2 regions of the Streptomyces sp. GQ60 genome follow, and region 1 is predicted to be linked to the other one. Evidence: riboswitches for the same ligand, from Rfam matches in the RefSeq annotation. Region 1 holds a riboswitch; the other holds the start of a gene.
The links. A riboswitch is a leader RNA that binds a small molecule or an ion and turns the genes downstream of it on or off. The one in region 1 is predicted to bind ZMP and ZTP.
Positions count from the first base shown of each region.

Region 2: linked by a shared signal. The riboswitch ahead of AC6CKD_RS34980 (bifunctional 5,10-methylenetetrahydrofolate dehydrogenase/5,10-methenyltetrahydrofolate cyclohydrolase) and the one ahead of glyA (serine hydroxymethyltransferase) in region 1 are both predicted to bind ZMP and ZTP.

Region 1 is NZ_JCAXEG010000001.1:324,006-342,304, forward strand. It holds gene purH (bifunctional phosphoribosylaminoimidazolecarboxamide formyltransferase/IMP cyclohydrolase) at 1-878, shown strand, start outside; gene AC6CKD_RS01595 (hypothetical protein) at 1,000-1,635, opposite strand; gene AC6CKD_RS01600 (bifunctional methylenetetrahydrofolate dehydrogenase/methenyltetrahydrofolate cyclohydrolase) at 1,985-2,848, shown strand; gene AC6CKD_RS01605 (DUF3017 domain-containing protein) at 2,838-3,434, shown strand; gene AC6CKD_RS01610 (malate dehydrogenase) at 3,644-4,633, shown strand; gene AC6CKD_RS01615 (AbeC-like domain-containing protein) at 4,770-6,476, shown strand; gene AC6CKD_RS01620 (hypothetical protein) at 6,466-6,882, shown strand; gene AC6CKD_RS01625 (hypothetical protein) at 7,286-7,684, opposite strand; gene AC6CKD_RS01630 (serine/threonine kinase C-terminal domain-containing protein) at 7,662-8,084, shown strand; gene AC6CKD_RS01635 (carboxymuconolactone decarboxylase family protein) at 8,140-8,628, opposite strand; gene pdxR (MocR-like pyridoxine biosynthesis transcription factor PdxR) at 8,675-10,081, shown strand; gene AC6CKD_RS01645 (DMT family protein) at 10,354-11,181, opposite strand; gene AC6CKD_RS01650 (hypothetical protein) at 11,297-11,608, shown strand; gene AC6CKD_RS01655 (glutathionylspermidine synthase family protein) at 11,615-12,805, shown strand; gene AC6CKD_RS01660 (glycosyltransferase family 39 protein) at 13,004-14,602, shown strand; gene rocD (ornithine--oxo-acid transaminase) at 14,574-15,785, opposite strand; ZMP/ZTP riboswitch at 15,895-15,985, shown strand; gene glyA (serine hydroxymethyltransferase) at 16,021-17,319, shown strand; gene trpS (tryptophan--tRNA ligase) at 17,648-18,299, shown strand, end outside.
Region 2 is NZ_JCAXEG010000026.1:26,699-36,925, forward strand. It holds gene AC6CKD_RS34960 (ATP-binding protein) at 114-1,175, shown strand; gene AC6CKD_RS34965 (vWA domain-containing protein) at 1,172-2,956, shown strand; gene AC6CKD_RS34970 (RNA polymerase sigma factor) at 2,976-4,550, opposite strand; gene AC6CKD_RS34975 (class I SAM-dependent methyltransferase) at 4,764-5,525, opposite strand; ZMP/ZTP riboswitch at 5,627-5,726, shown strand; gene AC6CKD_RS34980 (bifunctional 5,10-methylenetetrahydrofolate dehydrogenase/5,10-methenyltetrahydrofolate cyclohydrolase) at 5,836-6,681, shown strand; gene AC6CKD_RS34985 (peptide MFS transporter) at 6,818-8,344, shown strand; gene AC6CKD_RS34990 (MAB_1171c family putative transporter) at 8,363-9,541, opposite strand; gene AC6CKD_RS34995 (NAD(P)/FAD-dependent oxidoreductase) at 9,549-10,227, opposite strand, start outside.

The DNA.
Region 1 (18,299 bases):
AGGCGGCCGCGCTGTACACGGACGGGCAGCCGGGCGGGCTCGCCAACGCCGAGCAGCTCCACGGCAAGGAGATGTCCTACAACAACTACGTGGACACCGACGCGGCCCGCCGCGCCGCCTACGACCACGAAGAGCCCTGCGTCGCGATCATCAAGCACGCCAACCCGTGCGGCATCGCGGTGGGCAAGGACGTCGCCGAGGCCCACCGCAAGGCGCACGCCTGCGACCCGGTCTCCGCCTTCGGCGGGGTCATCGCCGTCAACCGCCCGGTGAGCGTCGAGCTCGCCGAGCAGGTCGCGGAGATCTTCACCGAGGTCATCGTGGCCCCCGACTTCGAGCCGGGCGCCGTCGAGGTCCTCGCGAAGAAGAAGAACATCCGCGTCCTGAAGGTCGAGGGCCACCCGCACCAGCCGGGCGACCTCAAGCCCATCTCCGGCGGCGTGCTGCTCCAGCAGTCGGACGCCTTCCAGGCCGAGGGCGACGACCCGGCGAACTGGACCCTCGCCACCGGCGAGGCCCTCTCCGCCGACGAGCTCGCCGACCTCGCCTTCGCGTGGAAGGCCTGCCGGGCCGTCAAGTCCAACGCGATCCTGCTCGCCAAGGACGGCGCCTCGGTCGGCGTCGGCATGGGCCAGGTCAACCGCGTCGACTCCGCGAAGCTGGCCGTCGAGCGGGCGGGCGCCGAGCGCGCGCAGGGCTCGTACGCCGCCTCCGACGCCTTCTTCCCCTTCGCGGACGGGCTGGAGATCCTGACGGCCGCCGGCATCAAGGCCGTGGTCCAGCCGGGCGGTTCGATGCGCGACGAGCTGGTGATCGAGGCCGCGAAGGCGGCGGGCGTGACGATGTACCTCACCGGCACCCGCCACTTCTTCCACTGAGCCACTGAGTAGCCGAGTCCGGCGCTCACCCGCAGACGGCGAAGGCCGCGTACCGCAGCAGTGCGGTGCGCGGCCTTCGCCGTACGCGGTACCGGTACGAGGGGTCGCACCGGCCCGGGTTCTAGTAGCGCGGGCGCTGGAAGTAGGCGCCCGCGGCGGAGTTGGCCAGGCCGAAGATGATCCACAGGCCCAGGCCGAGCGAGATCAGCGTGAGGACCAGCGAGAACACCGCGGCCCCGGCGGCGGAGCCGTGCGCGCTGCTGAGCGTGAACAGGTTGCCGGCCAGGCCGAGTGCGGCGAAGAGGGCCTGCACCGAGCCGAAGATGATGCCGGAGACCCGCACGCCGCCGCGGCCCTTGCCCAGCTTGGCGGCGGTCAGGATCGGCCACAGCGAGAAGCCGACGACGACGACGCCGATGATGACGAAGAACATGCTCAGGGCGGTGCCCGCGTCGCTCGACGAGTAGCTGGAGTCCGTGAACTCGGAGGCGAACACGGCGCCGATGACGACGACGGCCACGCCGCCGAGGGCCTGGAGGATCCCGAGGATCCAGAGGATGACCCGCGCTCCCTTGACCCCGCCCGGCATCGGTATCGGCGCGCCCGGGTAGCCGGGGACGCCCGGGTAGGCCTGCTGCGGGTAGGCGTAGCCGCCCTGGGCCGGTATGCCCTGGGGGGCCTGCGGGGGGTAGCCGTAGGCGGGCTGGCCGCCCTGCGGCTGCTGCCCGTAGGGGTTGTTCGGGTCGCCGAAGCTCATCTGGGGTGTTCCTCCGTGGAAGTGCGGGGACGCACGGCACGCGCGGAGGAGTCACTGCACGTCGTGCGGCCCGCCCCCCGGCACTGCCCGCGGCACTACTGATCCCCGCATGGTCGTCCGGCCGGACCGGGCTTGTCCAGCCGGGACCCTGTGCGCCCGGCACTTGTTGTGCAAGTGCAACGAAGCCGGGACGGGACCGGGACGAGTGCGGAGTGAGTCCGGAGCGTGTCCGGAGCGAGCCCGGAGCGAGCCCGGGACGAGCCCGGAGCGAGGCCGGAGAGGTCGTACGGGGGCCGCGTCGTGAATCCGCGACTGGATCCGCGACCGCTCCATCCGGGAGGATGGGGCCATGACCGCCCAGATTCTCGACGGCAAGGCCACCGCAGCCGCGATCAAGTCCGAACTGACCGCCCGCGTGGCGGCGCTCAAGGCCCGGGGCATCACCCCGGGCCTCGGCACCCTGCTGGTCGGCGACGACCCGGGCAGCCGCTGGTACGTCAACGGCAAGCACAAGGACTGCGCCGAGGTCGGCCTCGCCTCCCTCCAGCGCGAACTGCCCGCGACGGCCTCCCAGGAGGACATCGAGGAGGTCGTGCGGGAGCTGAACGCCAACCCCGAGTGCACCGGCTACATCGTGCAGCTCCCGCTCCCCAAGGGCATCGACACCAACCGGGTCCTGGAGCTCATGGACCCGGCGAAGGACGCCGACGGCCTGCACCCGATGTCACTCGGCAGGCTGGTCCTGAACGAGCCGGGCCCGCTGCCGTGCACCCCGTACGGGATCGTCCAGCTGCTGCGCCACCACGGCGTCGAGATCAACGGCGCGCACGTGGTCGTCCTCGGCCGCGGGATCACCGTCGGCCGGTCCATCGGCCTGCTGCTCACCCGCAAGTCCGAGAACGCGACCGTGACGCTGTGCCACACCGGCACCCGCGACCTGTCCGGACTGCTGCGCCAGGCGGACATCGTCGTCGCGGCGGCCGGTGTGCCGCACCTGGTCAAGCCGGAGGACGTGAAGCCGGGCGCGGCCGTGCTCGACGTCGGCGTCAGCCGCGACGAGAGCGGCAAGATCGTCGGGGACGTGCACCCCGGGGTCGCGGACGTGGCCGGCTGGATCTCCCCGAACCCGGGCGGCGTCGGTCCGATGACCCGGGCGCAACTGCTCGTCAACGTGGTCGAGGCCGCCGAGCGGGCGGTTCCCCGTGCCGGCTGAGCGGCCGGAGCCCGGCGCCGCCCCCGAGCCCGCTCCCGCCGCGGCGCGTGCCCCGGCGGCCGCGCGGCCGGTTCCGAGCTGGGCCGCGAAGGACGAGGGCGGCGGCGGGCCGGCCTCGGGACCCGACGGCGGGCGGACCTCCGGTTCCGCGGCCGCCGAGGAGGCCGAAGGAGCCGAAGGGGCTGAAGGGGCCGAAGGGGCCAGGTCCAGGCGGTTCCCGTCCGTCACCCGGGACACCGCGCGTCCCGAGGGCGGCGGGCGGGCCGCGCCCGGTGACGCTCCGGCACCGGCCCGGCAGTGGCCGATGCTGGCCGTCCTCGCCGCGACGGCGGTCGGACTGCTGCTCACCGCCCTGGGCTACCCCCGCCGCGGGTGCCTGCTGATCGGCGCCGCGCTGATCGCGGGCTCGGTGATGCGCCGTCTGCTGCCCTCCGTGGGCATGCTCGCGGTGCGCTCCCGCTTCACGGACATGGTCACGTACGGCCTGCTGGGCCTGGCGATCACGCTGCTCGCGCTGGTCATGGAGCCCAACCCGTGGCTGGACGTCCCCTTCCTGGAGACCGCGATCCGCTTCACGGTCCGCTGACCCCACGGACCCCGTGGGGCCCCCGGGGCGCGCCCGGAGAACGCCCCGTGTGCCCCGCGCCACACGGGGCGGGGGATTGGGGTGGTCCAGGGTCGGATAGCCTGACGGCGGATGTCTCTTCACGTCAAGATTTACTGGGCCACGGAGCGGCGTCCTCCCAGCACATGGGGCAGGGACGCCCCACCGCCAGCTGTCTAACGGAGAAGGCCATGACCCGCACTCCCGTGAATGTCACCGTCACCGGCGCCGCCGGCCAGATCGGCTACGCGCTGCTCTTCCGCATCGCCTCCGGCCACCTGCTCGGCGCGGACGTGCCGGTCAAGCTCCGTCTTCTGGAGATCCCTCAGGGCATGAAGGCCGCCGAGGGCACCGCCATGGAGCTCGACGACTGCGCCTTCCCGCTGCTCGCCGGCATCGACATCTTCGACGACCCGAACAAGGGCTTCGAGGGTGCCAACGTCGCGCTGCTGGTCGGCGCCCGCCCGCGTACCAAGGGCATGGAGCGCGGTGACCTGCTCTCCGCCAACGGCGGCATCTTCAAGCCGCAGGGCGCCGCGATCAACGCGAACGCCGCGGACGACATCAAGGTCCTGGTCGTGGGCAACCCGGCCAACACCAACGCGCTCATCGCGCAGGCCGCCGCCCCGGACGTACCGGCCGAGCGCTTCACCGCGATGACCCGCCTGGACCACAACCGCGCGATCTCGCAGCTGGCCGCCAAGACCGGCGCCGCCGTCTCCGACATCAAGCGCCTGACCATCTGGGGCAACCACTCGGCGACCCAGTACCCGGACATCTTCCACGCGGAGATCGCCGGCAAGAACGCCGCCGAGCTGGTCAACGACCAGGCCTGGCTGTCCGACACGTTCATCCCGACCGTCGCCAAGCGCGGCGCGGCGATCATCGAGGCCCGCGGCGCGTCCTCGGCCGCCTCGGCCGCCAACGCCGCCATCGACCACGTCCACACGTGGGTCAACGGCACCGCGGCGGGCGACTGGACCTCCATGGGCATCCCGTCGGACGGCTCCTACGGCGTCCCGGAGGGCATCATCTCCTCCTTCCCGGTCACCACCAAGGACGGCCGCTACGAGATCGTCCAGGGCCTGGACATCAACGAGTTCTCCCGTGCGCGCATCGACGCGTCCGTGGCGGAGCTCGTCGAGGAGCGCGACGCGGTGCGCGAGCTCGGCCTGATCTGATCGTCCCCGTACGGCCGGGCCGCGCGGGCCCCCGTACGAACAGGTGTGATCACCCGAGCGCCCCGGCCAAACCTGGCCGGGGCGTTTGGCGTGAATCGTTCTGTCGCCCGATGTAGGGGAACCCTAGGGTCGGTCGGTGACCGAGATCCCGATTCCCCATCAGCCCGGCGGTAGTTGGGCGGATCCCTCCGCGGCCCGCCCCCCGGTGCACCCCTCCCTCAGCGAGGCCGGCCGCTTCCTGTGCGCGGGCACCTACCTCGACGCCGGGTACCGCGACCGGGTCATCGACGAGCTGTACGTCCACGAGGAACGGATCGTCGCCCCCTCCTACGGCTACGACGCCTCCCGGGTCCTCGCCCACGCGCTGCGCGCCCGTCGCGCCGAGCTCGGCTGGGCCGCCGGAGTCCTCGGGGCCTGGTTCGTCGGTTCACTGCTCACGGGCGGCGCCCTCGCCGCGCTGATCCTGCCCTTCCTGCTGCTGAGCCTGGCCGACTGGCTGCGCGCCCGGAACGTCCCGGTGCTGCGCGTGCTGTCCGTGATCCTGCGGATCTACGTCTGGTGGACGCTGGCCGCCGTCCTGCTCGTCCTCGCCTTCGGCGGGTTCTCCCTGTTCGGCGTCCTGTCGGAGATCGGCGCGGGCGGCTTCCTGCCCTTCGCCCCGACCGGCGGGAACCTCGACGCCGCCGTGGGCTTCTGGTGGGTGCCGGTGGTCTTCGCCGGGGTGGTCGCCGTCGTGGGGCTCCAGCGCGGACACGTCTTCCGGACCATCGCCACCGACCTCGCCGAGCGCCGTTACGCCGACCACGCGAACGACCCGGCCGAAGCCGCCGAGGGGGCCCGGTTCCAGCGGGTCCGCCAGCGCATCCGGGCCGAGCAGCACACGCCGATGATCATGTACGACGTCAACGACCCGTTCTGCGGCGCGGGTGATCCCTTCCGGCCCTGGCAGCTCTCCGTGGAGCTGCGCCCGCGCGAGGACCTCGGCCCCGAGCGGAAGCCGGTCCCGGTCACCAACGCCCACATCCTGGCGCGGATCGTGCCGCTGCTGGAGCGCCTGCGGGTGCCCTCCCCGCACGGTTCCCCGGCGCAGGCCGCCGCCGTGGGCGACCGGATGCGCGAACTGGTCCTGGACGAGTGCGTGTTCCTGCCCGCGGGCGGGCTGCCGCACCGGGACACCGCGCAGGTCGTGCACGGGCAGTTCGGCGAGCAGCGGGCCGCCGCCATCGAGGAGGGCGGGGAGCGCCGCCGGCACTTCCTGCGCGTGCGGGTGGGCGGCTGGGACGAGAACCTCGTCGTCACCGTCTTCGTACGGGTCCACACGCAGGGCGGGATGATGATGCTGGAGGTGGCGCCGCACGTGCTGCTGCCCGTCCGGACCGACTTCCACAACGCGGACGCGGACGCCCAGCGCTACCGCAACAACAGCGCCTTCGGCAAGGCCGTCTGGGCCCTGCGCCACACCCCCGGCTCCCTCGCGGCCTCCGCGGCCACCCTGGGCCGCGGCCTGGCGAGCTGGTGGCGGATCGCCACCGGCGGCCACGGCGGGGCCCGGCCCGAGGGGCCGCGGGTGTCGGTGCGCGACCTGGCCTCCGAGGACAACGGCTCGCTGTTCCACCTGATGGACCTCGACCGCTTCCTGAAGACCATTCAGGACCGGGTCGTCGGGGGCGTCGTCGTCGCGCTGCACGAGGCGGGCTGGCACACGGAGGAGTTCGCGCAGCGCGCGGTCAACGTCGCCGAGGGCGGGGTGTTCATCCAGTCGATGAGCCACAGCGCCTTCAGCGTGGGCGGCAGCAACAACACCAACAGCACCAGGGGCAAGGGGAGTACCGGTGGCAATTGAAGACGGCGTTACGGGTGCGGGTGCGGGTGCGGGTGCCGGCGCGGCCGGGCGGGAGCCCGGGGTCCACATCGGCGAGGTCTCGGCCAGCGCGTTCAGCATCGGCGGCAGCAACAACACCAACAGCGTGAACCACGGGGGCGCGGGGCCGGACACCGTCGGGCCGCAGGCCCTCCTCGACGCCGTACTGGAGCTGCGCGCGGCCCTCGTACGGCTGCCGCGCGGCGAGGACAGGGCGGCGCTCGACGCCGAACTGGACGGGGTCGCGGAGGGGCTGGAAGGGGCCTCGGAGATCCGGCCCGGCCTGGTCCCGCGGCTCCGCGGGGCGCTGGAACGGTGGGCTCCGCTGGTGGACTCGGTCAGCGCCGCCACGGCCCTGGCCGGGCTCCTGACCACCCTGGGAGGCTGACCGTGTCCCCGCAGGACACCCCCCGCTGGGACCCCGCGACCCAACGCTGGGTCACGGACCCCCCACAGACCCCGCCCCCGACCCCCGACCCGTCTCCGCCCCCCACTCCGCCCCAGGGCTACGACCCGGCGTCGGGACGCCCTGCGGCTCCGGCTCCGGGCTACGACCCGACCTCGGGGAGGCCTCCGGCTCCGGGCCACGACCCGGCTCCCGGGCCGCCTCCGGCGCCCGCTACCGGTCCGGCAGCCGTGCCCGCTCCGGCCCCGGGGCCGGAGCCGGGGCCGGCAACAGGCTCCGGACCGGCACCCGTTCCTCCTCCGGGTCACGACCCGGCTCCCCCTCCGGCCCCGGCTCCGGGCTACCCGCCCGCCTCGGGGCCCGTTCCCGGGACCGGGGCGGGCGGCTACGGGCCGGACGGGTACGGGCCGGGGCCGTCGGCGCAGGACCCGTACCCGTACCCCGCGTACCCGTACCCGCAGCCGGAACGGCCGGGCCACCCGGCCCCGCCGGGGCCCGCGCGGGGCGGGCGGTGGCTGACGCCGACCACGGCGGCCGTCGCGGTGGCCGCGCTCGCGATCGGCGCGGCCACCGTGTGGTTCGTGGCGCGGGACTCCGGCGAGCGGCCCGCGCACGCGGGGCCGACGGCTTCCAGCGCCCCGCCGAGCGGCGAGGACTCGCCGGCCGCCTCGGCCACGGCCACCCGCTCCCCGTCGCCGACCGGCAGCGGCAGCGGCAGCCCCACCCCCAGCCCGAGCGGCAGCGACCCCGCCCGCGAGACCGTGCGCGACGCGCAGGGGTTCACCGTCGCCGTCCCGGCCGGATGGGCCCGGGAGGAGGGTGCCACGGGAGTCTTCTACCGCTCTCCCGACCGCACCGCGCTGATCCAGATCTTCGAGGTGAGCGAGCCCGAACTGACCCCGCTCGCGGCCGTCCAGGGCGCCTCCACCTACCTGCGCGCCCAGACCACCGGCTACCAGGAGATCCGCGTCGGCCCCGCCCCGGGCACCCCCGAGGGCGGGGAGCTCGTCTACGAGTACGACAGCGCGGAATCACGCGGCCGCCGACGCGGCGTGGAACGGGTCTTCGTCGCCGAGGACGGCAAGAAGTGGGCCGTCCTGACGGCCGGCCCGGCGGGCGAGTGGACGCTCACCCAGGAGCACCACCGGGCCGCGCTGGCCGCCTTCCGTCCCTCGGGCGGCTGACGGCGGCCGGGCAGCCCTCCGGGCGGCCGTCAGGGCAGGGCAGCCGTCCGGACGGTCACTTGTACATCCCCGGGGTGTAGTGCCCCGGGGACAGGCGGGTGGTGACCCCGATCCGGTTCCAGACGTTGATCGCGGCGATCAGGGCGATCACCTGGGCCAGCTCCTTCTCCTCGAAGTGCCGCGCGGCCCGCTCGTAGACCTCGTCGGGCACGAAGCCGTCGGTCAGGACGGTCACGGCCTCCGTCAGCTCGATCGCGGCGAGCTCCTTCTCCGTGTAGAAGTGCCGCGACTCCTCCCAGGCGCCCAGCAGCAGCAGCCGCTCCACGTCCTCGCCCGCCGCGAGGGCGTCCTTGGAGTGCATGTCGATGCAGAAGGCGCAGTGGTTGATCTGCGAGGCGCGCAGCTTGACGAGCTCGACGAGGGCCGGGTCCAGCCCCTTGGCTGCGGCCGCGTCCAGGGCCACGGCGGCCTTGTAGAACTCCGGGGCGAGCTTCGCCAGCTGCATGCGGGGGGTGTGCTCGGGTGCCTTCTCCGTGTGGGTCATGGAGCCAGCGTAGAAGGCAGGCGGCCCGCCTATATGGTCCATGTCCATGACGGAATCGTGGGCCACTTTCGGCGCTGACCTGCATCTGGAACCGGTCCCCGGACGCGGCGTGCGGGCCGGTCTCACCGAGGCGCTGCGCGAGGCCGCGCGCGGCGGGCGGCTGGCGCCGGGGACCCGGCTGCCCTCCTCGCGGTCGCTCGCGGCGGACCTCGGGATCGCCCGCAACACCGTCGCCGAGGCCTACGCCGAGCTCGTCGCCGAAGGCTGGCTGACGGCCCGTCGGGGCTCCGGGACCCGGGTCGCGGAGCGGGCCCAGGTGGGGGTCGGGGGCCGGCGTCCCGCGGCGGCCGTGCCCGTACGGCGCCCCGTGCGCGCGCGGACCGCGTACAGCCTGCAGCCCGGTTCCCCGGACCTGGGCGGCTTCCCCCGCGCCGGCTGGCTGGCGGCGGCCCGGCGGGCGCTGACCGAGGCCCCGAACGAGGCGTTCGGGTACGCGGACCCGCGCGGCCGGGTGGAGCTGCGCGAGGCCCTCGCCGGATACCTGGCGCGGGCCCGCGGGGTGTACGCGGACCCCGAACACCTGGTGCTGTGCGCGGGCTTCGGGCAGGGCCTGCTGCTGCTCGCGCGGATGCTGCGGGCGCGCCGGGTCCGGGAGGTGGCGGTGGAGGGGTACGGGCTGGACGTGCACCGGGACCTGCTGGCCGGCGCCGGGCTGCGGACGCGGCCCCTGACGGTCGACGGGGCCGGGGCCCGCACCGCCGAGCTGGCCGGTTCGGGCGCGGGGGCGGTCCTGCTGACGCCGGCCCACCAGTTCCCGACGGGCGCCGCGCTGACGCCCGGACGGCGGACGGCGGCGGTCGACTGGGCCCGGTCCACGGGCGGGCTGATCCTGGAGGACGACTACGACGGCGAGTTCCGCTACGACCGCCAGCCGGTGGGCGCGCTCCAGGGGCTGGACCCGGACCGGGTGGTCTACCTGGGCACGGCGAGCAAGTCCCTGGCGCCGGGGCTGCGCATGGGCTGGATGGTGGTGCCCGGGGCGCTGATGGGCGAGGTGCTCGCGGTGAGGGACCGGAGCGACTGGAGCTCCAGCGCGCTGGACCAGCTCACGCTCGCGGAGTTCATCCGGTCGGGTGCCTACGACCGGCACGTGCGGGAGATGCGGCTGCGCTACCGGCGGCGGCGCGACGAACTGGTGGCGGCCGTCGGGGACCGCGCGGCGGTCTCCGGCATCGCCGCGGGCCTGCACGCGGTACTGGACCTCCCGCCGGGCGGCGAACGGGCGGCCCTGCGGTCGGCCGCCCGGCAGGACCTCGGGCTGCTGCCGCTGTCGTTCTTCCGACACCCGGAGGCGGGCATGCCCGCGCGGGAGGCCCTGGTCGTCGGCTTCGGGACGCCGTCCCAGAGCGCCTGGGCCCCGACCCTGGCCGCCCTGATCGCGACGCTCCCGTGACGGGCACCCTGCGGGGCGGTCCCCTACCCGCCCTTCCACCGTTCCCCGGGCGCTGCCCGGACCCGGTCCTCAAACGCCGGACGGCTGGAAGCACCTGGGGCTCTACCCCGGACGCCGGTTCTCAAGCGCCGGACGGGCTGGAAGGGCCTGGGGCCCGGCCCCGGGACCCGGTTCTCAAGCGCCGGACGGGCTGGAAGGGCCTGGGGCCCGGCCCCGGACGCCGGTCCTCAAACGCCGGACGGCTGGGTTGGTGCTGCCCGGGCCGGTGGCGCTCAAGGGGCCGGCTCCGACGGGGGTTCGCCGAAGCGGGCCAGGGCCAGGGATCCGGCCACGGCCACCACGAAGCCCGCGACCGCCAGCCAGGTCAGGCCCTCGCGGGTGCGGTCGCCCAGCCAGGCCACCCCCACCACCGCCGGCCCGATCGTCTCGCCCAGCACCAGCCCGGCGGTCGCCGCCGTCACGGAGCCGCGCTGGAGCGCCGAGGTGAGAAGCAGGAACGCGGCGCCGCCGCCCAGCAGCAGCGCGTAGAACGCCGGGTTCGACAGTGCGGAGAGCGAGACGTCGTCGATGAGCCGGACCGCCACCTCCACCACCCCGAAGCCGGTCCCGGCGGCCAGACCCAGCGTCAGCGCCCGGCTGCGGTCCGGCAGTCCGCCCGCCACGGCCCCGACGACCAGCACCAGCCCGGCCACCGCCAGCAGTCCCAGCTTCAGCGCGAGCGCGCCCTTCCCCGCGCCCTCCTCTCCGGACGCGAGCCCCAGCATCAGCAGCCCCGCGCAGACCACCCCGACCGCGCCCCACTCCGTCCCGCTCAGCCGCACCCCCAGCAGCCGCGCCGCGACCACCGCGGTCACCGCGAGGCTGGCCGCGAGGGCCGCGCCCACCGCGTAGATCGGGATGTGCCGCAGCGCGATGATCTGGAGGACGAAGCCGATCCCGTCCAGGCAGAGTCCGGCGAGATAGCGCCACTGGCGCACCGCCCGCAGGAAGAGCGCGGTGTCGACCCCGGAGCCCGTTCCCGGCACCGCCGCCCGCGTCGCCACTGCTTGCAGGACCGACGCCGTGCCGAAGCAGACCGCCGCACCGAGCGCGCAAATCATCCCAATGAGCACGAACCGACTCTAGGTCACGGATCTCGCGTCGGCCGGATTCCGTCGGCGCGGGCGGCCGTTCTAGTCTGTCCGCAGCCGGCCACCCAGGGGGAGCGAACAGTCCATGGACAGCAGCAGCACCGACACCACGCGCACCAAGCGCCGCATGCGCTCCGGAACCGTCGCCCTCGGCGGCATGGGCCTGCTCGCCGCGGCCCTCGTGGCCTGCGGAAGCAGCAACGAGCCCGACAAGCGCTGCGCGGACCGCGCCACCCTGGAGAAGCTGAACTCCAAGGAGTGCAAGAGCGGCGGCCGCGGCGCCTACTACTACGGCGGCACCGTCGCGAAGAACAAGGTCAGCGGAGGCAGCTTCGACAAGTCCGCCGTCACCCGCGGCGGCATCGGCGGCAGCCACAAGAGCTCCTCGGGCGGCTGATCCAGCGTGAAGCGCCACACCATCGAGCCCCGCCCCGACTGGCAGAAGACCGTCGAGGAGCAGGGGCTGATCTACCCCCTGACCCGCTACCCCGACGACTCCCTGCGCCCCTACTGGGACGAGAGCGCGTACTACTCCTTCACCCTCCCCGAGGTCGAGGCGCTGGAGAACGTCGTCGAGGAACTGCACGCCATGTGCCTGGCGGCGGCCCAGCACATCGTCGACCACGACCGCTTCGCCGACCTCGGCATCACCGACCCGAAGCTCGCCGCACTGATCGCCGAGTCCTGGCGGCGCCGCGCCGAACAGCCCTCGCTCTACGGCCGCTTCGACCTGCGCTACGACGGCACCGGCAGCCCCGCCAAGATGCTGGAGTACAACGCCGACACCCCCACCTCCCTCGTGGAGGCGGCCAGTCCGCAGTGGTTCTGGATGGAGGAGCGCTTCCCCGGCGCCGACCAGTGGAACTCCCTCCACGAGCGGCTCGTCGACGCCTGGCGCCGCCAGGCGGAGCTGCTGCCGCCCGGCCCGGTGCACTTCGCGCATTCCGAGACCGACGAGCTCGGCGAGGACCTGATGACGGTCGCCTACCTCCAGGAGACCGCCGAGCAGGCCGGCATCGACACGCGGGAGCTGTCGGTGGAGGCGATCGGCTGGGACTCCCTGTCGGGCCGGTTCGTCGACGAGAAGCTCGGCTTCATCCGCGCGATCTTCAAGCTCTACCCGTGGGAGTGGCTGGCCACCGACGAGTTCGCCCCGCAGGTCCTCGGCACGTACGACCACGGCGGCGGCTCCGGCACCACCGCATGGATCGAGCCGCTGTGGAAGATGCTGCTCTCCAACAAGGCGCTGCTGGCGGTCCTGTGGGAGCTCTTCCCCGAGCACCCGAACCTGCTTCCCGCCTACCTGGACGGCCCGCGCGAGCTCGCCACGACCACCGGCTACGCGGCGAAGCCGCTGCTGGGGCGCGAGGGCGCGGGCGTCACCCTGCACCCGGCCGGCGGCGAGCCGTTCGCACCGGAGCAGGACGAGACGTACGTGTTCCAGGGCCTCGCCCCGCTGCCCGACTTCGACGGCAACCGGGTGGTCCTCGGCGCGTGGGTCGTCGAGGACGAGTCGGCGGGCCTCGGCATCCGCGAATCGGCCGGGCCGGTCACGGACGAGTACGCCCGCTTCCTGCCCCACGTCATCCTCTAGCGGCCGCGCCGGCGCGGGGTCGGCCGTTCGGACGAGGCGCGGCCCGTGCAGGGTGCGGCACCCTGGACGGTCCCGCCGGAGGGCGACCGAGGCGCACGGACGTGCCGTCCGGGCTCGTTCCCGCTCCGGCTCGCGCCGATCGTGCAGAGGACGTCCCGTGGCCCTGGCCCGCCGTGTACCCGTGAGGAACGGAACCCCGTGACGGTCCTCCCGTCCCCGTCCCCGTCCCCGGCCGCGTCCCGGTCTCCGTCCCCGTCCGCGTCCGCCGTCCCCCGCGGGCGGACCGCTTCGCGCGCCCTCCCGTCGACGCGCGCGGCCGGCTGGGCGATGCCGGTCCTCGCGTTCGCGCTGGGGGTGTGGGGCACCACGGGCCCGGCGCCGTGGACGGACGAGATCGTCACCATGGACGTGGCGCGGCGCTCGTGGCCGGAGCTGTTCGCGCTGCTCGGCCGGGTCGACGCGGTGCACGGACTGCACTACGTGCTCATGCACCTCGTCGGACAGGCCACCTCGGTGACCGAGTTCACGATGCGGGTCCCGTCCGCGGCGGCCGTCGCCGTCGCCGTGGCCGCCGTGGTGTGGCTGGGCCGTACCCTCGACGGTCCCCGCCTCGGCACGGGCGCGGGGCTGGCCCTCGCGGTGGCGCCGACGGCCTCCCGGTACGCGCAGGAGGGGCGTTCGTTCGCCTTCGTCATGGCGGCGGCCGTCCTGGCCACCGGCGCCCTGGCCAAGGCACTGGCCGGCGACGGCCGGCGACGGTGGCCGGTCGCCTACGCCGTACTGGTCGCGGTACTGGGCTGGTTCAACGTCATGGGGCTGCTGCTGCTCGCCGCACACGCCGTCACCGTGGCCCGGATCCGCCCCGGGCGACGCACGGCACTGCGCGTGGCCGTCGCCCAGGCGGCGGGCGTCGCGGCCGTGGCACCCCTGCTGTACCTGGCCCTGACCCAGCACTCCGCCGTGGGGGAGTCCCCGCCGGTCACCGCCGCCACCCCCGTGGCCCTCTTCTCCTGGCTCCTGTTCCCCGGCCAGGACACCCTCCTGGACGCGCTCAAGCTGCTGCTCCTCGGTGCGGCCGTGACCGCCCTGGGAGCGCTCGCCGTACGGCGGCGGGCGAGCCCGCCCCTGATCCGGGCGGTCGCCGTGCCGTGGCTGGCCGTCCCGCCGGCGCTGCTCGCCCTGGCCGCGGTGGCGCAGCCCGTGTTCGCCTACCGCTACCTGGTCTTCTGCCTGCCCGCGCTGGCCCTGCTGCTCGCCGCCGGAATCCTCACCCTGCCGTGGTGGGCCCGGACGGCACTGCTGCTGGCGATGGCCGCACCCCTGGCCTTCACCCACCGCGCGATCCGGCTGGAGGAGAGCCGGTCCTGGGACAGCCTCGCCGCCGTCAGGATCCTCCGCGCCCACGAAGCCCCCGGCGACACGGTGCTCTTCAGCGGCGCCCGCTGCGGCCTGATCTCCACTGCCTACCAGGAGGCCTTCGCGTGGCGGCCCGACCTCGGCCGGTCCCGGACCGCCGCCGAGGCCGGCGTACTGGACAACCCGCCCGCCGACCCGGCCACCCTCGCCCGGCGCCTCGAAGGCGCGCCCCGCGTGTGGCACGTGGCGTGCACCCGTCTGTCCGCCGGGGCCCGGCCGGCCGCCGAGCGGGCCGCCGCCGCTCAGGAACGGGCGATGCGGGCCGCCGGCCTGCGGCCCGCCCGCCACTTCACCATCCGCGGCATGGAGATCACCCTCGAAACCCGGCCCGACGGCCAGGAGGCCGCCCGGCCTAGCCCGTCTCGCCGAGGGCCGACCTGAGCTGGTCCAGCCCCCAGTCCAGGTCCTCCTTGGAGATCACCAGCGGCGGCGCGATCCGGATCGTGGACCCGTGGGTGTCCTTGACCAGCACCCCGAGCCCCATCAGCTTCTCGGAGATCTCGCGGCCGGTGCCGCGCGACGGGTCGATGTCCACGCCGGCCCACAGTCCGCGGCCCCGTACGGCGGTCACCGCACCGCCGCCGACCAGCAGGTTCAGCTCCCGGTGCAGGTGGTCGCCGAGCTCGGTGGCGCGCTGCTGGTACTCGCCGGTGCGGAGCATCGCGACGACCTCCAGGGCGACGGCGCAGGCCAGCGGGTTGCCGCCGAAGGTGGAGCCGTGCTCGCCCGGCTTGAACACGCCCAGCACGTCGAGGTCGGCCACCACCGCCGACACGGGCACGACCCCGCCGCCCAGCGCCTTGCCGAGGATGTACACGTCCGGGACGACGTCCTCGTGCTCGCACGCGAAGGTCTTGCCGGTGCGGCCCAGGCCCGACTGGATCTCGTCCGCCATGAACAGGACGTTCCGCTCGCGCGTCAGTTCCCGTACGCCCCGCAGGTATCCGGCGGGCGGTACGAGGACGCCGGCCTCGCCCTGGATCGGTTCCAGGAGCACGGCGACGGTGTTGGACGTGACGGCGCCGGCGAGCGCGGTGAGGTCCCCGTACGGGACGATCTCGAAGCCCGGGGTGTACGGGCCGAAGTGGTCGCGGGCCTCGTGGTCGGTGGAGAACGACACGATGGTCGTCGTGCGGCCGTGGAAGTTGTCGGCCGCCACCACGATCTTGGCGTGGCCGTCCGGTACGCCCTTGACCTCGTACCCCCACTTGCGGGCGGTCTTCACCGCCGTCTCCACGGCCTCCGCGCCCGTGTTCATGGGCAGGACCGCCTCCTTGCCGCACAGCGCCGCGAGCTGGGTGCAGAAGTCCGCGAAGCGGTCGTGGTGGAAGGCGCGGGAGGTCAGGGTGACCCGCTCCAGCTGGGCGCGGGCGGCGTCGAGCAGGCGGCGGTTGCCGTGGCCGAAGTTCAGGGCGGAGTAGCCCGCGAGCATGTCGAGGTAGCGGCGGCCCTCCACGTCGGTCATCCACGCGCCCTCCGCCGTGGCGACGACGACGGGCAGGGGGTGGTAGTTGTGCGCGCTGTGCGCGTCGGCGGAGCGGATGGCATCAGCAGTTGTCGACACGGGGTCTCCGATCGTCCGTCAAGCCGGTGACGAGGGTGGCGTCACTGTCCATCCTCGCTCGAATACCGGACGGAGAAACCTTTCTAGGGGCGTGCCCGCTAGGGTGTCGGATACGCACGGCGACTGGCGCACGGAGAACCAACTCCGGGGGAGCCGTGCGCGCACGACCGCATACAGGGCCGCTCGCCTGGGCCTCGCGGGGACGAGATCTGACATCGACCCCGGAGGAGCCGCCATGAGCGCGAACCACCACCACCCGTACCGCCACCCCGCCCGCAGCCACCCTTCCCTTTGGGCCACCGACCCCGAGCTGGCGTCCTTCGTCGCCGCCGAGGAAACCCTCCAGGCGGAGACCCTCCGCCTCATCCCGAGCGAGAACTACGTGTCCGCGGCCGTGCTGGAGGCCTCCGGCACGGTGCTGCAGAACAAGTACAGCGAGGGCTACCCGGGCCGCCGCTACTACGAGGGCCAGCAGAACATCGACCGCATCGAGGCGCTGGCCGTGGAGCGGGCGAAGGGCCTCTTCGGAGTCGACCACGCCAACGTGCAGCCGTACTCCGGCTCGCCCGCCAACCTCGCGGTGTACCTGGCCTTCGCCGAGCCCGGCGACACGGTCATGGGCATGGCGCTGCCGATGGGCGGGCACCTGACGCACGGCTGGGGGGTCTCGGCGACGGGCTCCTGGTTCCGGGGCGTCCAGTACGGAGTCCGGGCCGAGACCGGTCTCATCGACTACGACGCGGTACGGGACCTCGCGCTGGCGGAGCGCCCCAAGCTGATCTTCTGCGGCGGTACGGCGCTCCCGCGCACGATCGACTTCGAGGCCTTCGCGTCGATCGCGAAGGAGGCGGGCTCGGTGCTGGTCGCCGACGTGGCGCACATCGCGGGCCTGATCGCGGGCGGGGCCCACCCGTCGCCGGCGGGTCACGTGGACGTGATCTCGACGACCACCCACAAGACCCTGCGCGGTCCGCGCGGCGCGATGCTGATGTGCCGCGAGGAGCACGCGAAGGCCATCGACAAGGCGGTCTTCCCGGGCCTCCAGGGCGGCCCGCACAACCAGACGACGGCCGGTATCGCCGTGGCCCTCCACGAGGCGGCGCAGCCTTCGTTCGTGTCGTACGCGCACGCGGTCGTGGCCAACGCGAAGGCGCTGGCCGCGGCTCTGCTGGAGCGGGGCTTCGACCTGGTCTCGGGCGGTACGGACAACCACCTGATCCTGATCGACCTCACGGGCAAGGGGGTCTCCGGCAAGATCGCGGCGAAGGCGCTGGACCGGGCGGGGATCGTCGTGAACTACAACACGGTGCCGTTCGACCCGCGCAAGCCGTTCGACCCGTCGGGGATCCGGATCGGCACGCCGTCGCTCACCTCGCGGGGGCTCCGGGCCGAGCACATGCCGGCGGTCGCCGACTGGATCGCGGGGGCCGTCGCCGCGGCCGCCAAGGGTGACGAAGCCGCCCTCGGCGCGATCCGCTCCGCGGTGGCCGACCTGATGGCCGCCTTCCCGGCCCCGGGCCTGCCCGTCGCCTGACCCTCGGGTAGGGGGCCGCTCGCCGCGGGGCGAAGTCCCCTACCCGCCCTTCCACCGTTCCCAGGGCTCCGCCCTGACCCGCGCCTCAAACGCCGGCCACATCCAGCCCCGCCGGCGTTTGAGGCGCGGGTGTGGGCGGCGCCCGCGAAGCCCCGCGCAGCGGTGTCCCCCCGGTCCGCAACGGAAAGCGGTCGCTCGGCCGAGGCAAGATCCGGACGGGCCGCTACCGCCCGGTACCCGTGCCGGGGCCGGGCGGGCCCGGAGCGACCCGCCCGGTTCCGGCCAGCGGCGGGGCCGAGCCCGGTGTCACACCTGAGAGAATGGGGCCATGGCTTTTGATCGTCCTCGCGCGCTCTCCGGCATCCAGCCCACCTCCGGTTCGTTCCACCTCGGGAACTACCTCGGAGCCATCCGCCAGTACGTCGCCCTGCAGGAGACGCACGACGCCTTCTACATGGTCGTCGACCTGCACGCGATCACCATGCCGCAGGATCCCAAGGATCTCCGCGCGAACACCAGGCTCTCCGCCGCGCAGCTCCTCGCCGCCGGTCTCGACCCCGAGCGCTGCACGCTCTTCATCCAGAGCCACGTGCCCGAGCACGCGCAGCTCGGCTGGGTCATGAACTGCATCACCGGTTTCGGCGAGGCCAGCCGGATGACCCAGTTCAAGGACAAGTCCGCGAAGTCGGGCGCCAACAACGCCACCGTCGGCCTGTTCACGTACCCGATCCTCCAGGTCGCGGACATCCTGCTCTACCAGGCGAACGCCGTCCCCGTCGGCGAGGACCAGCGCCAGCACATCGAGCTGACCCGCGACCTGGCCGAGCGCTTCAACCAGCGCTTCGGGAAGACCTTCACCCTCCCCTCCGCGCACATCGTCAAGGAGGTCGCGAAGATCTACGACCTCCAGGACCCGGCGATCAAGATGTCGAAGTCGGCTTCGTCGCCCAAGGGCCTGATCAACCTCCTCGACGAGCCCA
Region 2 (10,227 bases), on a different contig from region 1:
GGAAGGGTTCCGCAAGGGCACCGGGGGAAAAACCGGGTGCTCGGGGACACGCGGTGCACCCACACTGGGCGCACCGCGTACCCGGACCCCGGACTTTAAGGACATCCCCACCCGTGCAGGCCGCCGTCACCGTCACCCCCGCCCAGCTCCCCGAACTGCTCCTCGGGCTCGCCACCGTGCGGCCCGTGTTCCTCTGGGGCGCCCCCGGCATCGGCAAGTCCTCGCTCGTGCGGAAGTTCGCCGACTCGCTGGGGCTGGAGTGCGTCAGCCTGCTCGGTACGCAGCTCGCGCCCGAGGACCTGATCGGCGTACCGCAGATCCGTGACGGGCGTTCCGTGTTCTGCCCGCCCGAGGCCATCGCCCGCGAGGAGCCGTACTGTCTGTTCCTCGACGAGCTCAACGCCGCGGGCCCGGACGTGCAGAAGGCCTTCTACTCGCTGATCCTCGACCGGCGGATCGGCTCCTACGAGCTGCCCGCGGGCTCCATCGTCATCGGCGCGGGCAACCGGGCCACCGACAACGCCCTGGCTCGCCCCATCGCCTCCGCGCTCGTCAACCGGCTCACCCACGTCCACCTCCGGGCCTCCGCCGGGGACTGGCTGGTCTGGGCCGGGGAGCACGACATCCACCCGTGGGTCACGGACTACCTCACCGACCGGCCCGACCACCTGTGGTCGCAGCCCCCCAAGACGGAGGAGCCGTTCTCCACGCCCCGGTCCTGGCACATGCTCTCCGACGCCCTGCACTCCTTCGGGCGGGACCTCGACGAGCAGACGCTCGGCGTGCTCGCGCACGGCACCCTCACCCCCGCGCACGCGGTCTCCTTCCGCGGCTACGCCAAGATCGTCCGCCACACCTTCGGCATCGACGCGGTCATCAAGGGCGACGCCTCCTGGCCCGCCCGGGTGGAGGACCGCGATCTGCTCTACTACCTCGCCGAGGCCTTCCGGGGCCGCCTGGTCAAGGAGCTCCCGGCCCGCAAGGAACACGTCTCGCCCGGCGTCCGGCAGACCGCCTACCGCGCGAAGTCCCTGCTCGTCCAGCTTGCCGAGATCTCCGTCGAGGTGGCCCAGACCGTCATCGCCGACGACGCGGACGGCCATCCCGTGCTGCCCGCCTGGTTCCTGATCGAAGCCGCCCGCGACCTGCCCCGGCTGGTCGAGGCCCGCCGGTGACCCGCAAGGCCAAGCAGCCCAAGCCCGATCCGGCCGCGCTCGCCTACGAGGCCGGGCGCGCCGCCGTCCGGCAGAACCCCGCCCTGAACGCGGTCTCCGCCACCCACTGCCGCAGCAGCCAGTGCACGGCCTGCAACACCGCCGGGCTCGCCGTGGTCACCTCCAACGGGGTGATCCACGCCCACCCCACCCGCCGCGCCGAGCCCGCCGAGTGGGCCTGGGCCCTGGCGCACTGCCTGCTCCACCTCGGCTTCGGACACGTGCCCGCCGCCAAGGAGGACGACCGGCCGCAGCCCGACCGCGCCGAGCTCGCCGCCCGCTGCGTGGTCGTCAACCGCTTCCTGCTGACCTTCCCCGTGGGCCGCGCCCCCGACCGGCTGCCCGAGCAGTACCCGGGCGGCGACGAGGAGCAGCTCGCCGGCGCCTGGCGCCGGGACGGCGTCCCGGCGCGCTACGCGGACTGCGGCACGAGCGCCCCCGGCGCCCCCGACCAGATCCTGGAGTCCTGGCGGCACTGGAGCTCCGTCCCGGACTGGCAGACCGGCTTCGCGCACGCCCTCACCCGGTCCGTGTCCGCCACCATGGACCTCGCCGCCGGCCGCGAGGGCCACCGCCCGCAGCCGTGGGAGCGGGCCCTGAACTGGTTCGTCTCCTCCTACCCGCTGCTCGGCGGCCTCGCGGCGGGCCTGCGGCTCGTCGCCGACGCCGAGCTGGCCCGGGCCCAGGGCATCGACATCGCCGCCGTCAGCGCGAGCGCCGGGGAGATCTACGTCAACCCGCTGCGCGGCTTCACCGACGGGGAGTGGCGGTTCATCCTGGCCCACGAGATGCTGCACGCCGCCCTGCGCCACGGGGAGCGCCGCGGCGCCCGCGACCCGTACCTGCACAACGTGGCCGCCGACTACGTGGTCAACGGCTGGCTCGTGGAGATGGACGTCGGGGAGATGCCCGAGGGGCTGCTGTACGACGCGGAGCTGCGGGACCTCTCCGTGGAGGAGGTCTACGACCGGATCACCGGCGACCTGCGCCGGATGCGCCGGCTCGCCACCCTGCGCGGCAAGGGCCGCGGGGACATCCTGGGCGAGCCGCTGCCGCATCCGGGAAGCGGCCCGTACACGGACCTGGACGAGTTCTACCGGCGCGGCCTGGTCCAGGGCTTCGACCTGCACGGGTACGGGGAGCGCGGGCTGCTGCCCGCCGGGCTGGTGCAGGAGATCCGGGCGCTGGCCCACCCGCCGGTGCCCTGGGACGCGCGCCTGGCACGCTGGTTCGACGAGTACGTGCCCCGTCCGGAGCCGGTACGCGGCTTCGCGCGCCCGGCCCGCCGCCAGGCCTCCACCCCGGACATCCCGCGCCCGGGCCGGTACTTCCCGCACGAGGAGACCGCCCGCTGCACCTTCGGCGTGGTCCTCGACACCTCGGGATCGATGGACACCGCCCTGCTCGGCAAGGCGCTCGGCGCCATCGCCTCGTACGCGGAAGCCCGCGACGTGCCGGCCGCCCGCGTCGTGTTCTGCGACGCGGCGCCGTACGACGCGGGCTATCTGCCCCCGAGCGAGATCGCGGGCCGGGTGAAGGTGCGCGGCCGGGGCGGAACCGTGCTGCAGCCGGGCATCGACCTGCTGCTGCGGGCGGAGGACTTCCCGCCCGGGGCGCCGGTCCTGGTGATCACGGACGGCTGGACCGACACCCTGCGGATCCGGCGCGAGCACGCCTTCCTGGTTCCGCAGGGCGCCTCCCTGCCGTTCACGCCCCGCGGGCCGGTCTTCCGACTGGCCTGAGGGGCGCGGGGCCCGACTTTTAGTCGAGGTAGTCGCGCAGCACCTGCGAGCGCGACGGGTGACGCAGCTTCGACATGGTCTTCGACTCGATCTGGCGGATGCGCTCACGGGTGACCCCGTAGACGCGGCCGATCTCGTCGAGGGTCTTCGGCTGGCCGTCGTTGAGGCCGTAGCGCATGGACACCACGCCCGCCTCGCGCTCCGAGAGCGTGCCCAGGATGGACTGGAGCTGCTCCTGGAGGAAGGTGAAGGAGACCGCGTCGGCCGGTACGACCGCCTCGGAGTCCTCGATGAGGTCACCGAACTCGCTGTCGCCCTCCTCACCCAGCGGGGTGTGCAGGGAGATCGGCTCGCGGCCGTACTTCTGGACCTCGATGACCTTCTCGGGGGTCATGTCGAGTTCCTTGCCCAGCTCCTCCGGAGTGGGCTCCCGGCCGAGGTCCTGGAGCATCTGGCGCTGGACGCGGGCCAGCTTGTTGATGATCTCGACCATGTGGACGGGGATGCGGATGGTGCGCGACTGGTCGGCCATGGCACGCGTGATCGCCTGCCGGATCCACCAGGTCGCGTACGTGGAGAACTTGAAGCCCTTGGTGTAGTCGAACTTCTCCACGGCGCGGATCAGACCGACGTTGCCCTCCTGGATCAGGTCCAGGAAGAGCATGCCGCGGCCGGTGTAGCGCTTGGCGAGGGAGACCACGAGGCGGAGGTTGGCCTCCAGCAGGTGGTTCTTCGCGCGGCGGCCGTCCTCGACGAGGATCTCCAGCTCGCGCTTGAACGCGGGCTTGTGGTCCTCCTCCTCTTCGAGCTTGTACTCGGAGAAGAGTCCGGCCTCGATGCGCTTGGCGAGCTCGACTTCCTGCTCGGCGTTGAGCAGCGGCACCTTGCCGATGAGCTTGAGGTAGTCCTTGACGGGGTCGGCGGTGGCACCGGCGACCATGACGGTCTGGGCCGGGGCGTCGTCCTCGTCGTCGTCGGACAGGACGAAGCCGGCGCTGCCGCCCGTCTTGGGCGTCTCCTTCTCGTCGCCCTCGTCCAGGTCCTCGGCCGCCCAGTCCTCGCCCAGGGCCACGGGGGCGTCGCCCTCGTCGCCGTCCTTGGCGGTCTTCTTCGTGGCGGCCGTCTTCTTCACGGCGGTCTTCTTCACGGCGGTCTTCTTGACCGCACGCTTCTTCGGCGCGGCGGCGGCCTCGGCCGCCACCTCCTCCTCGGTGCCGGAGGCCGACGGGTCGGATATCGCCGCGGCGGTGGCGGGGGCGGCCGTCTTGCGCGCACCGATGAGGCGCGGCGGGGCGGCGGCCTTCTTGGCGACGGTGCGCGCCGGGGCGGCGGCCGCCTTGCGCGCCTTCTTGGCGGGAGCCTTCGTGGCGGGGGCGGCGCTCACGTGCAGCGCGACGCCCTCCTCGTCCAGGACCTGGTTCAGGCTGCGCAGGACCCGCTTCCACTGGTCCACCGGGATGCGGCCGGCCTCGAAGGCCTGGCGCACGTCATCACCGTTGATGTGACCCTGCTCGCGGCCACGCTCGACAAGCGCGACCAGGGCCTCGGATTCGGCGATCTCCGTGGGGAACGTACGGGACGGGCTGAGCGACACAAGGAGCCTCTCGTTGCGAACAGATAAGGGGTGGCGGGACATCATCGCGCGAACTCGGGAAACAGACCCGACGGGGGTCTGTATTCCGGGCCGCACGAGGACACCTGTCGGTTCATCGCATGCCCGAGTAGATTCGTTACGCGCTGAATTGAGTGACCTGCGCCACGCTGTGACCGGGGAACCGGTCGCGGGTGGTCGCGTCCGCCCGTTTTGTCAGCCCGTTTTGCGGGCCTCGATGAGAAAACGGGCGGTGTGTGCGACGAACGGGCCTTCGTGCTCGATCTGTTCGTACAGCTCGCGCAACCGGTCCCGATGCTGCCCGACCGTGAAGCCCGGCACCATCCAGATCACCTTCCGTAGAAAGTAGATCACGGCTCCGATGTCGTGGAACTCCGTCCGCAGCCGCTCGGAGCGCAGATCGACCACCTCCAGCCCCGCCTTCGTGGCCTCGGCGACCGCGTCGTCGGGGTGCCGGGCCCGCCGGACCTCCTCCGGCTGCGGGCCCAGGAAGTACTCCACGAGTTCGAAAACACTTGCCGGACCGACCTGCTGGGAGAGGTACGTGCCACCGGGCTTCAGCACCCGCGCGATCTCCTCCCACCAGATCGTGACCGGATGCCGGCTGGCGACGAAATCGAAGGACGCGTCGCCGAACGGCAGCGGCGGCTCGTCGGAGTCCGCGACCACCACCGCGCCGAGCGGGTGCAGCAGCCTTGTCGCCTTGTCGATGTTCGGCGGCCACGATTCGGTGGCCACCGTCAGCCGGGGCAGCGGCCCGGCTCCGGCGAGCACTTCCCCGCCGCCGGTCTGGATGTCCAGGGCGGAGCCGACCCGGGCCAGGTGGTTCGCCAGGAGCCGCTGGTAGCCCCACGAGGGACGCTGCTCGGTGGCGCGGCCGTCGAGCCAGGAGAAGTCCCAGCCGTCCACGGAGACGGATTCCGCTTCCGCGACGAGATGGTCGAAAGTGCGCGTCATGTCTCGATCGTCCCAGGTCCGGCGCCGGTCATCCACCGGATTGCCGGGCCGGGGCCCGCCCCGGACCCGTCGGACCCGCCGGGAGGGGTCGCCTACACTGGGCGGCGGGCCGTGACTGGCGTTCGGGTGGATCACCACCGGGGAGCGGCCCGGCGTACTCCCGTATCCGTACGTCGACTGCCGCGCGCCTGGGCGAACCGCGATCCCGCAGCGACGCCCAGGAGACCCCATGACGACCGCCCAGACCGTTCAGCAGGCACAGACCGTTCAGCAGGCCCAGGCCGTTGAGCCGACACAGACCGCCACGCTGATGGACGGCACCGCCCTCGCCCGCCGCATCTCGGAGCAGACCGCCGAGTACGCCGCGAAGATCACCGAGCGCACGGGCACCGCGCCCTGTCTGGCGACCGTGCTCGTCGGCGAGGACCCCGCGTCCGTCACCTACGTCCGCATGAAGCAGAACCGCTGCGCCAAGGCCGGGATCACCTCCCGCCACGTGGAGCTGCCGGCCGAGACCACCACCGAGGAGCTCGTCGCCACCCTGACCGCGCTCTCCGAGGACCCGGAGATCAGCGGCATCCTGCTCCAGCACCCCGTCCCGCACCACATCGACGAGCGCGCCGCCTTCGAGGCCATCGCCCCGGGCAAGGACGTCGACGGGGTCACCATGCACTCCTTCGCCGCCATGGGCTTCGGACTGCCCGGCTTCGTCTCCTGCACCCCCGGCGGCATCATGCGGCTGCTGGAGGCCTACGACGTGGACCTGACCGGCAAGCACGCCGTGGTCGTCGGCCGCAGCGCGATCCTGGGCAAGCCCGCCGGGATGCTGCTGCTGGAGCAGAACGCCACCGTCACCTACTGCCACTCCCGCACCGTGGACCTGCCGTCCCTCGTGCGCCAGGCGGACGTGCTGGTCGCCGCCGTCGGCAAGGCCGAGTTCATCCGCGGCGAGGACATCAAGCCGGGCGCCGTGGTCCTGGACGCCGGCTACAACGAGGGCAACGTCGGCGACGTCCACTTCGAGTCGGCCGCCGCCCGCGCCTCGCTGATCACCCCGGTACCGGGCGGCGTCGGCCCGATGACCATCGCGGTGCTGCTGGAGCAGACCGTCCAGGCCGCGGCCGCGCAGGCCGGTCTGGCCCTCGCGGACCTCTGACCCGCGCCGGCGCCGATCCGGTACGACGAACGCCCCGGGCCCTTCGGTCCGGGGCGTTCCGCTTCCCCCGGTAACGGGCCGGAAGGACGATCCGTCGCCGGGGCGGGAGGGCTCCACTGAGTATGTGAAGCCTTCGATGGACATGCAGAAGCCCCCGGCGTCGGGCGCAGCACCGATCGCGGCGGCGGTGGGCGGGAAGCGCCACCCGCGCGGGCTCGCCACCCTCGTCCTCGCCGAGCTGTGGGAGCGCTTCAGCCTCTACGGCATGGTCGCCATCCTCGTGCACTTCCTCGCCGCCTCCCGCGGCCACGGGGGCATGGGGCTCCACGAGGGCACCGCGGAGGCCGTGGAAGGCGTCTACATGGCCATGATCTCGCTGCTGGCGCTGCCCGGCGGCTGGATCGCCGACCGGTTCCTCGGCGCCCGCCGGGCCGTCCTGTGGGGCGGGGTGGTCATCATGGCCGGCCACGTCCTGATGGCCGTCCCGAACCCGGTCTTCGTCTGGCCCGGCCTGGTCCTCATCGTCATCGGCACCGGCCTGCTCAAGCCGAACATCTCCGCACTGGTCGGGCGGCTGTACGCCGCCGACGACGACCAGCGGCGCGACGCCGGCTACTCGATCTTCTACATGGGCATCAACCTCGGCGCCGTCATCGCCCCGCTCGTCGTCGGCTACCTCGGCGAGGAGGTCAACTGGCACCTCGGCTTCGGCGCCGCCGCCGTCGGCATGGCCCTCGGCCTGGTCCAGTACGTCCTCGGCGGCCGCCGCCTGTCGGAGCAGCTCCGCGCCGAGCCCGTGGTCCGGCTCACCCCCGCCGAGCGGGCCAAGCTGCGCAGGTCCTCCTCGTACGGCCTGGTCTTCACCGCCGTACTGGTCACCCTGCTGGCCGCCTCGCACGCGCTGAGCATCGACAACGTCACCTTCGTCCTCACGGTCGTCGCCGTGGTCGTTCCGGCCGGCGTGCTGCTCTCGATGTACCGCAGCCCCAAGATCGACCGGGTCGAGAAGACCCGTCTGCGGGCCTACGTCTGGCTCTTCCTGGCCGCCACGCTGTTCTGGCTGGTCTACGACCAGATGGGCAACGAGCTGAACCTCTTCGCCGCCCAGAAGACCGACCTGTCCCTGCTCGGGTGGCACATCCCGGCGAGCTGGACGCAGTCGCTGCCCTCGCTGTTCGTGATCATCCTGGCCCCCGTCTTCGCCGCCTTCTGGGTGCGCCGGGGCAAGCACATGAGCACCCCGTTCAAGTTCGGCATGGCCCTGCTGCTGACCGGCGCCTCCTTCGTGGTCATGTCGGGCGCGGCGGCCATCGCCTCCAGCGGGGTGAAGGTCTCGCTGATGTGGCTGGTGGGCGTGTACGTGATCCAGGTGATGGGCGAGATGTGCCTGAGCCCGGTCGGCCTCTCGGTCACCACGAAGCTCGCCCCGCGGGCCTTCACCAACCAGATGATGGGTGTGTGGTTCCTCGCCGCCGCCACCGGAGACGCGATCGGCGCGCAGCTTCCGCGGCTCGACGCGGTCATCGGCCAGAGCCGGAACTTCCTGTGGCAGGGCGCCCTGGTGATCGCGGCCGGCGCGGTGATGGTCTTCTTCACCAAGCGGCTCAAGGTCCTGACGGGCGAGGCGGCCGCCGCTCGCGAAGCGGGGCCGGCCACGGCCTGACCGGGGGGCGGCCCGGCCTCAGTGCGGGGCCGCGGCCCGGCGGCGGGCCTCCGCCACGATGGGCGAGGCGTGGAACTCCCGGGCCAGCTCCGTCAGCGGCTGGGCGCCCAGGAGCCAGGGCTCGGCGGGATCGGACCCCGGGCCGGGTTCCACCCGGTCGGCGGCGGCCCGGCGCTGGCACGCGGCCGCGAGTACGGCCGCGTCCGCCACCAGCGCGGCGCCCCGCTCGCACCGGCCCTGGGCGCGCGCGGCCTCGTAGGCCTCGCTCCGGACGGCGGGGTCGAACCAGGGGGCGAGCGCCAGCAGCCCGTCGTCGATCACCGATTCGCGGTGGATCAGCCGGATGCCGACCGGGGACCACCAGGTCAGCGGCACCGTCATCACGCTGGAGGCGGCGAATCCGTGCAGGGCCTTCCACAGCGGACGCAGCCGGCGGTACTGGCTGAACTCCTGCCAGGCCGCCGATTCGCCGACCAGGGGCACGATGAACCCGATCCCGACCAGCAGGGCCGCCGCGGAGGCGAGGGGCGGCGCGAGGTACGTGGACAGCCCGTCCCAGTCGCGGCCGGACCAGCGGGCTCCGACCGCGGCCCACTTCGCGACGAGATAGCCCACGTCCATCACCATGCCGAGCATCAGCAGCGCCAACCCGGTGCGCAGCGCCCGCAGGGCCGGGTCCACGCGCCGCAGCCACTTCCAGCACAACAGGCTCAGCGCCGTGCTGCCCACGGCGTGGGCGGTCAGGTAGAGCGCGATCATCTCGCGGATCCACGGGGTGGTGGCGTAGTACGTGTCCAGGTCCCGCAGCCGCTCCACCGGCGCGTCCCCCTTCACGAACAGGAAGACGATCGTGACCACGACGGCGCCGTACGCGACCACCGTGATCCGGGTGGCCCGCAGGACGCCCGGGGTCGGGCCGCCGCCCCAGTGCAGGATCAGCACGATGCACGACGCCGAGAACGCGGTCAGCACGCTGTAGACCAGGGGCGCGGAGAAGTTGACGACGCCGGTCAGGCGGTTGACCGCGGCGATCGTCGGCGGACCGGACAGGAACATGGCGAGGGAACCGACGACCAGCAGCGTGCACACGGCGCGCATCAGCGGCTGGTCCCAGCCGCGGCGCAGCGTCGGAGCCTTGATGACCAGGGCCAGGACGATCACGAACCCCGGAACGTAGAGGATGAGCCCGTCCGTCACCGGACGCCTAGCGGGCTTCGACGGGGTCGGCCCCTTGGTCGAGTCCCGCGACGGTCCGCTCGGCGGCGGTCAGCGGCGGGGCCTTGAGCGCACCCCGGTCCGAGGCGCGCAGCACCTGCCAGACCACCAACGGCTTGACCCAGTGGGTGGGCGGGCTGCTCATGGTGATGACCTCCAGGAAGGCGGAGGTCAGCTCCTCCCGGGTGGTGGCCCCGGTCATCAGCCGGGAGACGTAGGAGTTGAGCAGGCCGGAGCCGGCGCGCGGCTTCATACCGGTGGCGCCCGGGTACAGGATGTCCTGCGAGGTGGCGAGCTCCCAGGCGGTGGCCACCTGCGGGGCGAGGGCGCGCTGCGCCTCCATGCCGATGCCGGGGTGGGCCGGTCCCTTGGAGCGCAGCAGGGCGCGGACGGCGAGCAGGCCCTGGGCCGCGACGGTCATGCCCTGGCCGTAGAGCGGGTTGAAGGTGGCGACCGAGTCGCCGACCGCGAAGAAGCCGTCCGGCAGCTCGGCCTTCTCGAAGAAGACCCGGCGGTTGGTGGTGCCCTGGGTGACGGCGACGTCGGACAGCGGTTTCTTGCCCTCCAGGAGCTCGCCGACGATCGGGTCGCGGATGCCCTTGGCGAACGGGATGAACTCGTCGGGGTCGCCGGTGGGCTGGCCGCCCCGGGTCCCGGAGAGGGTGGCC